Regions from separate parts of the Rhizobium sp. SYY.PMSO genome, predicted to be linked through region 1. Evidence: riboswitches for the same ligand, from Rfam matches in the RefSeq annotation. Region 1 holds a riboswitch; the other holds the start of a gene.

Region 1 (6,256 bases):
GAAGGATGGAGCTTGCTTGCGGCCAGGACAGGCGCAGCCATTCCCGTCGGCGAACTGTATTCGCGGTTGAAGCCGGGCGATCTGGTGCTAATCGGCGCCCGGCCCGGCCATGGCAAGACGCTGATGAGCTTGAGGCTTGCCGTCGAGGCCATGAGGTCTGGCAACCGCGGCGTTCTCTTTACGCTGGAAGATACGGAAAGGATGGTGCACGACCGCTTCCGGGTCATCGGTGCCGATCATGCCGAGTTTGCCGCATTGTTCGATTTCGACAGTTCGGATGCCATCAGTGCCGACTATATCGTGGAAAAGCTGGCCGCAGTACCGCGCGGCACGCTCGCCGTGGTCGATTATCTGCAGCTGCTCGATCAGAAGCGGGAAAAGCCGGAGCTGATGACCCAGATCCGGACGCTGAGGACGTTCGCGCGCGAAAGGGGCGTGATCGTCGTGTTCATCTCGCAGATCGATCGGTCATACGATCCGGCGCTGAAGCCCTTGCCCGGTATTGAGGATATTCGTCTGCCCAATCCGCTGGATTTGGCGCTGTTCGACAAGATGGTCTTCCTGAACAACGGCCGGGTTCAATTCACGGCCGCGAGCTGACGGGCGGCCATGCCCCGGCAAACCTGCCCGGCGAGGGCAGATCGAACCGCCCGGAAAACAAATCCGGGCGGTTCGAGCGATGTCGGCAAGAGTCCGGAATCGCGTAAAAACAAAGGGATAAGAGCGCTTCATCGATTCCGTGAAACGAGGAACCGCTTTAGGCGGAAACCTGCTCCAGGGCGCGGGCGAAATCCTCGACCAGATCCTGGCTGTCCTCGATGCCGGCCGAGAAGCGCACGGTGCCCGGCGAAATGCCGAGCTCGGCGCGGGCCTCGTCGGTGAGGTTCTTGTGCGTCGTGGTGGCCGGGTGGGTGATCAGGCTCTTGGAGTCGCCGAGATTGTTGGAGATCTTGACGATTTCCAGCGCGTTCTGCAGCTTGAAGGCGGCTTCCTTGCCGCCCTTGAGCTCGAAAGCGACCAGGGTCGAGCCGCCGCTCATCTGCTTGGCGATGATATCGGCCTGCGGATGGTCCTTGCGGCCGGGATAGATCACGCGGGCGACCTTGTTGGTCTGCTCGGCGAGGAAATCTGCAACCTTTGCCGCATTCTCCGTCTGCTGCTTGACCCGCAACGGCAGCGTCTCGATGCCCTTCAGCAGCGTCCAGGCGGTAAACGGCGACATGGCCGGGCCGGTATGGCGGTAATAGTCCTGCAGATGTTCGTCCACCCACTGCTTGTCGGAGAGGATGACGCCGCCGAGCGAGCGGCCTTGGCCGTCGATATGCTTGGTGGCGGAATAGACGACGATATGGGCGCCGAGTTCCAGCGGCTTCTGGAAGAGCGGCGTGGCAAAGACGTTATCGACCACGACCTTCGCGCCGATCTGGTTGGCGAGCCTGGCGACGGCGGCGATATCGACCACTTCCAGCGTCGGGTTGGTCGGGCTTTCGAGGAAGAAGACCTTGGTGTTCGGGCGGATTGCCTTTTCCCAGTTCTCGGTGAAACGGCCGTCGACCAGCGTGCATTCGATGCCGTATTTCGGCGCGAGCGTCTCGACCACCCAGCGGCAGGAGCCGAAGAGCGCGCGGGCCGCGACGATATGATCGCCGGCCTTCAGCTGGCAGAGGATGGCGGCCGCAACGGCGGCCATGCCGGAAGCGGTGGCGCGGGCTTCTTCGGCGCCTTCCAGCGCACACATGCGCTTCTCGAACATATCGTTGGTCGGGCTGCCGTAACGGGCGTAGATGAAACCGTCCGTCTCGCCCTTGAAGCGGGCTTCGGCCGCTTCCGAGGTGTCGTAGACGAAGCCCTGGGTCAGATAGATTGCTTCGGAGGTTTCGCCGAATTGCGAACGGAGCGTTCCGCCGTGAATGAGCTGGGTTGCGGGGCGCCAGGTCTTGCTCATGCCATCACCACTTTCAAAACAAAAAAACCGGTCGCGTAAGCAGACCGGTTCAACCCCGGTCTTTTTAGCCATTTGTTTAACGTGGCTGCAAGCCGACCGGCCAAATCACCACGGGATAAGTTGCAATACTGCCGTTGACCGCTTGCGTCAATTCCCCGAGTTTGGTTTTGTCTGCGACAAATTACTGCCCGCGTATCCATGCGGATGCGCAAGGGGCGCGGTAGCATTTTTGAATCGGAGCGTAACCCGGCAGCCTGTTCTCGACTTGCCGGTTTATGCGCTGGGGAAGAGGCATGATGGCTCGCAATACTGGAATTTTGGCCGATCGCGCCATCGCGGCGCTCTTTGAAACAGGGCGGCTGACGAGCGAAAGAGAGCTGGATGTCGATCAGATCCAGCCGGCAAGCCTCGACCTGCGGCTCGGTTCGCATGCCTTCCGCGTCCGCGCCAGCTTCATGCCGGGGCCGTCCCATCTCGTATCCGACAAGCTCGACCGGCTGAAGCTGCATGTCGTCGATCTTTCCGAAGGCGCGGTGCTGGAGACCGGGTGCGTCTATATCGTACCGCTGATGGAGCGGCTGGACCTGCCTGAGGACATGTCGGCATCCGCCAATCCGAAGAGCTCGACCGGCCGTCTCGATATCTTCACCCGCGTCATCACCGACCGGGCGCAGGAGTTCGACAAGATTCCGGCCGGCTATTCCGGCCCGCTCTATCTCGAAATCAGCCCGCGCACCTTCCCCATCGTCGTGCGTCGCGGTTCGCGCCTGTCGCAGATCCGCTTCCGCGTCGGCCAGGCCCTGCTCACCGAGCCGGAATTGCTGGCGCTGCATGAGAGCGAGACGCTGGTCGCCAGCAAGAAGCCGAACATCACCGGCGGCGGCATCGCATTGTCGATCGACCTTGCCGGCGACAAGGAAGGGCTGATCGGCTATCGCGGCAAGCATCACACGGCCGTCGTCGATGTCGACAAGAAGGCCCAGCACGATATCTTCGATTTCTGGGAGCCGCTCTACAGCCGCGGCCGCACCGAGCTGATCCTCGATCCGGATGAATTCTACATTCTCGTTTCGCGCGAAGCCGTGCATGTGCCGCCGCATTTTGCCGCCGAAATGACGCCGTTCGATCCGCTGGTCGGCGAGTTCCGCGTCCACTATGCCGGCTTCTTCGATCCGGGCTTCGGTCATGCGCCTGCGGGCGGGCGCGGCAGCCGCGCCGTACTCGAAGTGCGCAGCCACGAGGTGCCCTTCATCCTCGAAGACGGCCAGATCGTCGGCCGCCTGATCTACGAACACATGCTGGAGCAGCCGAGCAGCCTCTACGGCTCCGGCCTCGGCTCGAACTACCAGGCGCAGGGCCTGAAGCTCTCGAAGCATTTCCGGCTTTGAACCGACCCGGCCTTGACAGAGGCCGTCAACTGGTGGACATCTCTCGGTGTCGCGCGGGTGTAGCTCAATGGTAGAGCAGCAGCTTCCCAAGCTGAATACGAGGGTTCGATTCCCTTCACCCGCTCCAGCATCTTCACGTCAGAAACGGTCTTTTCGACTTCAGCGTTTCCATCAGCGCTTCGCCGAACGTCGCAATCGGACGGGCGAGGCGTCCGGCCGGCGGGCGATGCACGAGCCAGTTGACCACTTTCGGGCGGAAATCCGGAGCCTCGACAATTTCGATGGCATTGCGCCAGCGGCTGTCCTCCAGCGCTGCCGGCGTCATGACGCCGATGCCGAGGCCGCGCGCGACCAGTGACAAGCGCAGATCCGCGCTCATGGCCTCGACCCCGACGTCGAAGGGAAGGCGCTCGGCTTCGAAGCGATGCTGAATGAAGGCCCGGAAGCCGCAGCCGTTCTGGTTCATGATCCAGGGGAAGCGCGAGAGATCTTCGAGCCGGGGCTTCTCGGGAACGCCGAGCGACGGGGCGGCGACGAGAATGACGCTATGGACACCCAGCACATCGCCGACGACATTCTCCGGCGGCCGTACGCCTTCCGCCAGGCAGACCGTTGCCGCATCGAGCTGGCTGTGGGCAACCTGCTCGATGAGCTGTGGCGACCAGCCGGTGGCGATGCGCAGCGTCAATTGCGGAAACTGGCCGCGCAGCTGATCGAGCGGGGCCGACAGGGCCGCCTCTGAGAGATACGGCATGATGCCGAGACGGAACTCGCCGCCGATCGTGCCCCCGGGCGAAACGCCGGCCTTGAGATCGTCGAGCGAGCGCAGGACGCGGCGACCGTGTTCATAAGCCTCGCGTCCGGCTGCCGTCGGCTTCAACGGTTTCGACTGCCGGTCGAGCAGGGTAATGCCGAGGGTATCCTCGAGATTCTGTATGCGCCGGGTGATGCCTGGCTGCGTCAGATGGATGCGCGCTGAGGCGGCAACGATCGAACCCGTTTCGACCACCGCCACGAAAGCTTCCAGATCATGGATATTCATGCCGATCTCGCATAATCATTATTATTTCATTTCAATTGTCGCATTATGCAGCAAAGCGATAAACATGGCCATCGATATTACCAGAAATTATTGGAGGGCCCATGTCCCAAGTTCCCGAATATCTGGCGGGCGAGCCGGAAGGCGAATTGCCCGTGGCCGCATCCCCGCCTTCGACGTTGCTGTTTGCCGTCGCCACCGGCGTCATCGTCATGAATCTCTTCGCGCCGCAGACGCTGGTGGGCATCATCGGCCCATCGCTCGGCTTTTCCGAGAGTGGCGCGGGGCTGGTCGCCATGGCTTCGCTGCTCGGCTATGCCGCGGGCCTGTTCTTCCTCGTGCCGCTGGCGGATCTGGTGGAAAACCGGCAGCTGGTGCTGCGCATGCTGCTGTCGGCTCTGGCGATGGCTGTCGCTGCCGTTTTCGCGCCGACGGGGTGGAGCCTGCTGATCTTTCTCTTTCTGCTCGGGGCGGCGTGTTCGGCCATCCAGATTCTCTTGCCGATCGCGGCGGCGATGGCCCCGCCGGAGCATCGCGGCCGGACCATCGGCAATGTCATGAGCGGCTTGATGGTCGGCATTCTCGTATCGCGCCCGCTGGCAAGCCTCTTTGCCGGTCTCTGGGGATGGCGGAGCTTTTATGTCGCGAGTGCCGCCACGCTTGCGCTCCTGGCGACAGCGCTGGCCATGCGTCTGCCCGAGCGGCGTCCTTTAGCCGCTGCAAGCTACGGAGCCTTGATCGGCTCGCTCTTTCGATTGCTGCGGCAAGAGCCCGTGCTGCGGCTGCGCGCCTTCACCGCCGCCCTGATGATGGCGAGCTTCAGCCTCTTCTGGACCTCCGTCGCTCTGCGGCTGTCGCAGCCGCCATTCTCCCTCGGCCAATCCGGCATCGCATTGTTTGCGCTTGTGGGCGCCGGGGGCGCCGCCGCGACGTCTGTCTTCGGCCGCATGGGCGACCGGGGCTGGACGCAGCAGGCGACGCTGGTCTCGCATCTGATCGTGCTTGCGGCCATGGCCTTGGCCGCCTGGACCGGGGCGGCACGCTCCGGCGGTTCTGCGGCCCTTTTGATCCTCCTGGGCGCCGGCGCCGTCATGCTCGACGTCGGCGTGACCGGCGACCAGACCCTGGGACGCAGAGCCGTCAATCTGCTGAAACCGGAGGCGCGTGGCCGCATCAACGGCCTTTTGTCGGCATCTTCTTTCTCGGCGGCGCGCTGGGCTCGGCGCTTGCAGGGCCTGCCTGGGATTTTGGCGGCTGGATTGCCGTCTGCGCCGCCGCCGCAGGCTTCGGCGTGGTGGCATTGATCGCGGATATCGCCGCGCGTAAGTGAGCCATGAGAGGGATCGGGCCATATTGTGGCCCATTTCCGCACGCGATGTTTCGACTCATTCAGGCGGGTGCCAGACAAGCATGACAAAATGGGCGCCCTCGATAGGAGCGTTCGAATGCGCGTTATACCGTCATTGTACAGGCTACGAGCGATCTTCGTGCATGGCGTGCTCACGATAGCCCGAGGCGCAAGAATTCCATTGGGAACGAGGATCATCTGGAAACGCGGCAGCATCCGCATCGGTGAAAAGGTCCGTTTTCGCAAGGGCGTCGTCCTCCATGCGCAAAAAGGCAGCATTTCCATCGGCGATCATGTGTCGTTCAACGAATACACGATCCTCTTGGGCCGTGGCGGCATCTCCATCGGCAACGACGTGCGCATCGCCGCTCACGCGATGATCGTCTCCTTCGATCATAATTTCGACGATGTTTCCCAGCCGATCCGCCTTCAGGGCGTGACGGAGAAGCCGATCGTCATCGAAGACGATGTCTGGATCGGCGCGGGAGCGAAGATCCTCGGCGGCTCCCACGTCGCCAAGGGATGCGTCATCGGCG
Region 2 (6,256 bases), 760 kb from region 1:
CGTCGCGAAAGCATGGAGATGCGCCTCGTTGCCCGGCGATACCTGCAGCGTTGCCGTATCGACCTCGATAAAGTCGTTCTTCGCAAAGAAGATGCGCAGCGCCGCCTGGATCGCGTTGCGGCCGATGAGGAACGGCCGCCGGTCCGCATGGACATTGCGGGTCCACCAGGGAGACGCTTTGCTCGTCGTTGGCTTCATTCCTAGCTTTCTTCAGGGCCCAGGCCGCGTTGGGGGTGGCAATTTCCGTTGATTTAGGGTAGTTGCGCCCCCAAGCAAACAATTGCTGCGTCTCGGAGAGCATTTCGACAGTCCCTCTACGACGCAAAACGCAGCGTTACAAGGAAGTCTTATGGTCAAGGTCATCGCCTCTTCAGTCCGCAAGGGCAACGTTCTCGACGTCGACGGCAAGCTCTACGTCGTTCTCACCGCCGCGAACTTTCATCCGGGCAAGGGTACGCCGGTCACGCAGGTTGACATGCGCCGCATCGTCGACGGCGTTAAGGTTTCCGAGCGCTGGCGCACCACCGAGCAGGTCGAGCGCGCCTTCGTCGAAGACGTGAACTTCCAGTACCTCTATGAAGACGGCGAAGGTTTCCACTTTATGAACCCGGCCACCTACGACCAGGTCGTCGTCGACGTCGAAACCATGGGCGACCAGAAGGCCTATCTGCAGGAAGGCATGACCTGCATCCTGTCGATCCACGAAGGCGTTCCGCTGGCTCTCGAACTGCCGCGTCACGTCACGCTGGAGATCACCGAGACCGAGCCGGTCGTCAAGGGCCAGACGGCGTCCTCTTCGTACAAGCCGGCCATGCTGTCGAATGGCGTCCGCACCATGGTGCCGCCGCACATCAACGCCGGCACCCGCGTCGTCATCGCAACGGAAGACAACTCCTACGTCGAGCGCGCCAAGGACTGAGCCTTCAGCCCGTATCATCGCATGAGAAAACGCCTCGTCCTCGTGACGGGGCGTTTTGCTTTCGGAGCAATTTTCTCATCCGGAATCGCGTAAAAAGCCGGCACAAAGGAAAAGCCCGGAAAAGGTTGAGGTGCGCGCGGCAGCTTCCACCCTGGAATTGCGCGCAGGAAACATGCCGGGCAGCCAGTTGTTTCCCGTGAAACGGCCAGGGCCTACGGCGTGCTGGCCTTCTTCGAACCGGCTTCCTTGACCTGCGGCGGATCCTCTTCCTGCGCGGGTGCCGGGGGCACCGCTTCGGCGACAACCTCTTCATGCGGCACCAGGGCCTGCAGATGCAGGATACGCGGCGACATGGCCTGCATGTAGGCATCGGAGCGACCGATATAAATCACCGTCGCGTCGGTCAGTTCAGAGAGCAAGGCGGAGAGTTTCGCCTGAACATCGACCTCCAGGCCTTCCAGAGGATCGTCGAGAACGATCCATTTCGGCTTCGCGAGCAGCAGATGCGCGAAGCCTATGGCCTTCTGCTCCTCCGTATCCAGCAACCGGTCCCATCGCGCCTGCGTGTCGAGACGGCTCTTGAGGCGGGCAAGGCCCACCTTGTCCATCGCAGCCTCGACGGCGGCATCGTCATAGGCATCCCTGTCCTCGGGGAAGCAGATCGCCTCGCGGAGCGTCCCGCCCGGCACATAGGGCATATGCGGGACGAAGAGCATCTCGTCCATCGGCGGCAGGCTGACCGTGCCCGAGCCGCTGTACCATTGATGCGCCAGCACCTCGAAAAGCAGCCTGCGGTTCACGCCATGATCGCCGTTGATCATGACGCGCTCGCCGGCGTTGATGGTGACGGTGCCCTCGGCGATCCGGAAGCCGTTCTCCGTCGCCTCGTCGCTGGTTTTCGTCGAAATCTCCAGATCGGTCCATACCATCGTGCCGGGCGCGGCCTTGTCGAAGACGAGGGCATGCGGCATCGGCGTCTTGTCGTCCATTTCCGTCAATGCCTTGCGGAAATCGGTTACACGCATCAGCGTGGCGCGCCATTCGGCGATCGGCCCGAAATTGGCGACATACCAGCGCAACGCCGAATTGACCTGGTTGAAGGCGCCGACGGCCACCATGAGCTGGCCGAAGGTAAGCCCGCCGGAAAAATAGGCGGGCGCGGCGACGAGAATGGGAATGATCAGCACCAGCCAGCCATAGCCGGCCGAGACCCAGGTGAGATTGGTATTGGCGATGGCGAGCTGGCGGATGACGGCGAGCACCGCGGAGATATCGAGATTGATCCGCCGGCGTTCGTTTTCCTCGCCGCCGGCAATCGTAATCGCCGCCATGTGCTCGTTGGCATGCATGAGCGCAAAGCGCAGCTCGGCCTCCTTCGAATAGCGATCCGCATTCAGCCGCACCAGGCGGCGGCCGACGAACTGGCTGAGGAAAGAAGCCGATCCGGCATAGAGGATGGCCGCCCAGACCATATAGCCCGGGATGGCGAAGCTCATGCCGTTGAGCTTGAACACCATGCCGCTCGACAGCTCCCACAGCACGCCGATGAAGCTGAGCAGGAGAATCGTCGCCTGTACCAGACCGATGGCAAGCCCGGTCGTGCTCTCGGCGAGATTGCGGGCATCCTCGTGCAACCGCTGGTCGGGATTGACGCCGATGAGCCCGGAAGAAGCCAGACGAAGCGCCCGCTTGGCCTGCAGCCACTGATCGACCAGATCCCGCGCCAGCCCCTCGCGCATGTAGAGCGCCGTCATCTGGTTGAGCCAGGCCTGGACGACGTTGAGAACCAGAAGCGAGCCGGCGATGATGCCGAAGACGCCGAGCTGATGGAAAAAGGCGGAGATATCGCGCCTTGCCAGCGAATCGTAGAAAGGCGCGTTCCAGCTGTTGAGCAACACCTGGACATAGGCGGTGACCAGGATGATCACGAAGAGCGCGACGACAAGGGCAATGAGCTTGATACGGACCGCCGAATTCCAGAACGCGGAAAACATCATCCTCAGCCGAAAGAAGAGGCTCAAATCGTACCCGACCTGTTCGTTCCCCTGGATATTCGGCTTGGCTTGCGTTTCAACTGCCATCAGCACTTCCCTGCGACGCACGTCCCGTCAGTTAATCATGACCCGCCCTCTTGTCCATCCTCGCAATAGATCGATGCGATCACGTTCCTATATACACGGTTTCGCGCCTTGAACCGAATTAGGTCAGCATTTAGCTTGCACCTGAAAGATTGAGAAAGCCTTCCGATGCAATTTCAGGGAACTGCAGACTATATCGCCGACAAGGACCTGATGGTCGCCGTCAACGCCGCCATTCGCCTGGAGCGCCCGCTTCTCGTGAAGGGCGAGCCCGGTACGGGCAAGACCGAACTCGCCCGTCAGGTGGCCGCCGCGCTCGGGCTCGACCTCATCGAGTGGAACGTCAAATCGACCACGAAGGCACAGCAGGGCCTCTACGAATACGATGCCGTTTCGCGCCTGCGCGACAGTCAGCTCGGCGACGAACGCGTGCACGACGTCCGCAACTATATTCGTCGGGGCAAGCTCTGGCAGGCCTTCACCTCGGCGGAAAAATGCGTGCTGCTGATCGACGAGATCGACAAGGCCGATATCGAATTCCCCAACGATCTGCTGCAGGAACTCGACCGCATGGAATTCCATGTCTACGAGACCGGAGAGACCGTTCAGGCCGCCATCCGCCCGATCGTCATCATCACCTCGAATAATGAAAAGGAACTGCCGGACGCCTTCCTGCGCCGCTGCTTTTTCCACTACATCCGCTTTCCCGACATGGAGACGCTGACGCGCATCGTCGAGGTGCACTATCCCGGCATCAAGCAGGCGCTCGTGCATGCCGCACTGACGCAATTCTTCGAAATCCGCGATGTGGCGGGCCTGAAGAAGAAGCCGTCGACCTCGGAAGCCCTCGACTGGATCCGCCTGCTGGTCGCCGACGACGTCGATCCCGCCACGCTGCGCGCCGATGCGAAGAGCGCGCTGCCGAAGCTGCATGGCGCACTGCTGAAGAACGAGCAGGACGTCCACCTCTTCGAACGGCTGGCCTTCATGGCGCGGGGACAGGGGAAGTAGGGCCAACTGCCGCATCTTCCATCCACGGAACTGCACGCGCCCTCCCAAACGAAAATGAAGTGACCATATCACCCGCCCTCGCCCTTCGAGGCTCCGGCTTCCAGCCTCCGCACCTCAAGAGCGAGGACTGATCTTCTCACCCCGGCGGCGATACTCTCTCCACCTCACCCCGAGGTGCCTGGGGTCTAAGCGTAAGCGCAAGAACCAAGGCCTCGAAGGGCGAGGTGGCCTCCAGACCGAATGACCCACAAGCCGATCTTGAACCTCCGCAAACCGCAACCGACATCAAGGCGCGGCCGCCATCCGCCTCCAAGCTTGCCCATTGACCCGCCGGGATAGCAGGTTTATGGATTTCCCCTTGTGGTGATTTGGCCGGCCGGCTTGCAGCCACGTTAAATAAATCGCTAAAGGGCCGCGTGCGGACCGGTAGCGATTCATGATCGCGGCCGGTTTTTTTGTATTTGGTCGAGTGAAAACAATGCCCATCAAGATTCCCGATACGCTGCCCGCGTTTGAAACCCTCCAGAGCGAGGGAGTGCGGGTGATGACCGAAACGGTGGCGTTCCGTCAGGATATCCGCCCCCTTCAGATCGGGCTTCTCAACCTCATGCCGAACAAGATCAAGACCGAGGTTCAGATGGCCCGCCTCGTCGGCGCGTCACCGTTGCAGGTGGAGTTTTCGCTGGTCCGAGTCGGCGGCCACAAGGCCAAGAACACCTCCGAGGAACATCTGCTCTCCTTCTACCAGACCTGGGAAGAGGTGAAGCACCGCAAGTTCGACGGCTTCATCATCACCGGCGCGCCGATCGAGCTGCTGGAATACGAGGACGTGACCTACTGGGACGAAATGCAGCAGATCTTCGAGTGGACGGCCACCAACGTCCATTCGACCCTGAACGTCTGCTGGGGAGCGATGGCGGCGATCTATCACTTCCACAAGGTGCCGAAATATACGCTGAAGGAAAAGGCGTTCGGTGTCTATCGCCACCAGAACCTGAAGCCCTCCTCCGTCTACCTCAACGGCTTTTCCGACGATTTCGCCGTGCCGGTTTCACGCTGGACGGAAGTGAGGCGCGCCGATATCGAAAAAGTGCCCGGCCTGCAGATCCTGATGGACTCGAGCGAGATGGGCGTCTGCCTCGTGCACGAACAGGCCTGCAACCGGCTCTACATGTTCAATCATGTGGAGTATGATTCCACTTCGCTGGCGGATGAGTATTTCCGCGATGTGAATGCGGGCGTGCCGATCAAGATGCCGCACAACTACTTCCCGCATAACGACCCGGACATCCCGCCGCAGAACCGGTGGCGCAGCCACGCGCATTTGTTCTTCGGCAACTGGATCAACGAGATCTACCAGACCACACCGTATGATGTGGAGGAGATCGGCCAGGAAAGGGCATAGGTTTGTTCATTCCCTTCTTCCTGAAACTGAAGGAAGCGAAGGTGCCGGTAACGCTCCGGGAATTCCTGTCGCTGCTTGAGGGTCTGGAAGAGGGAATTGCCGACTACGACGTCGAGGCCTTTTATTATCTGGCGCGCGCGACGCTCATCAAGGACGAGCGCTTCATCGATCGCTTCGACCAGATCTTCGCCGACTATTTCCGCGGCGTCGAGGCGATCGGCGGCAATGCCGACGCGGAGGCGTTGGAGCCGACCGCCATCCCCGAGGAATGGCTGCGCAAGCTCGCAGAGCGGCATCTGACCGAAGACGAAAGACGGGAGATCGAGGCGCTCGGCGGCTTCGACAAGCTGATGGAGACGCTGCGCGAGCGGCTGGCGGAGCAGAAAGGCCGGCATCAGGGCGGCTCGAAATGGATCGGCACCGCCGGAACCTCGCCTTTCGGCGCCTATGGTTACAATCCGGAAGGCGTACGCATCGGCCAGGAGACCTCCCGCCATCGCCGCGCGGTGAAGGTGTGGGATCGCCGCGACTTCAAGAATCTCGACGATGGCGTCGAGCTCGGCACCCGTAACATCAAGGTGGCGTTGAAGCGCCTGCGCCGCTGGGTGCGCGAGGGGGCCGCCGAGGAGCTGGACCTCTCCGGCACCATCCGCTCCACCGCCGAGCATGGCTATCTCGACGTCCGGACGCGGCCCGAACGCCGCAACGCCGTCAAGCTCCTGATGTTCTTCGACGTCGGCGGCTCGATGGACGACCATATCCGCGTGGTGGAAGAGCTGTTTTCCGCCACCCGCGCGGAGTTTCGTCACATGGAGTATTTCTACTTTCACAACTGCCTTTACG

The links. A riboswitch is a leader RNA that binds a small molecule or an ion and turns the genes downstream of it on or off. The one in region 1 is predicted to bind S-adenosylmethionine.
Region 2: it holds a riboswitch for S-adenosylmethionine, as region 1 does, so the genes downstream of both, metA (homoserine O-acetyltransferase MetA) here and ACJJVH_RS00645 (O-succinylhomoserine sulfhydrylase) in region 1, are expected to answer to the same signal.

The regions. Positions count from the first base shown of each region.
Region 1 is NZ_CP177349.1:127,277-133,532, forward strand. Features, by position in the region: gene ACJJVH_RS00640 (DNA helicase) at 1-600, shown strand, start outside; gene ACJJVH_RS00645 (O-succinylhomoserine sulfhydrylase) at 758-1,945, opposite strand; SAM riboswitch at 1,989-2,067, opposite strand; gene ACJJVH_RS00650 (2'-deoxycytidine 5'-triphosphate deaminase) at 2,239-3,333, shown strand; tRNA gene ACJJVH_RS00655 (tRNA-Gly) at 3,387-3,460, shown strand; gene ACJJVH_RS00660 (LysR family transcriptional regulator) at 3,467-4,375, opposite strand; partial or broken gene ACJJVH_RS00665 (MFS transporter) at 4,477-5,702, shown strand; gene ACJJVH_RS00670 (acyltransferase) at 5,818-6,256, shown strand, end outside.
Region 2 is NZ_CP177349.1:3,118,352-3,124,607, forward strand. Features, by position in the region: gene epmA (EF-P lysine aminoacylase EpmA) at 1-198, opposite strand, end outside; gene efp (elongation factor P) at 350-919, shown strand; gene ACJJVH_RS15150 (ABC transporter ATP-binding protein/permease) at 1,132-3,000, opposite strand; gene ACJJVH_RS15155 (AAA family ATPase) at 3,166-4,008, shown strand; SAM riboswitch at 4,359-4,436, shown strand; gene metA (homoserine O-acetyltransferase MetA) at 4,487-5,413, shown strand; gene ACJJVH_RS15165 (vWA domain-containing protein) at 5,416-6,256, shown strand, end outside.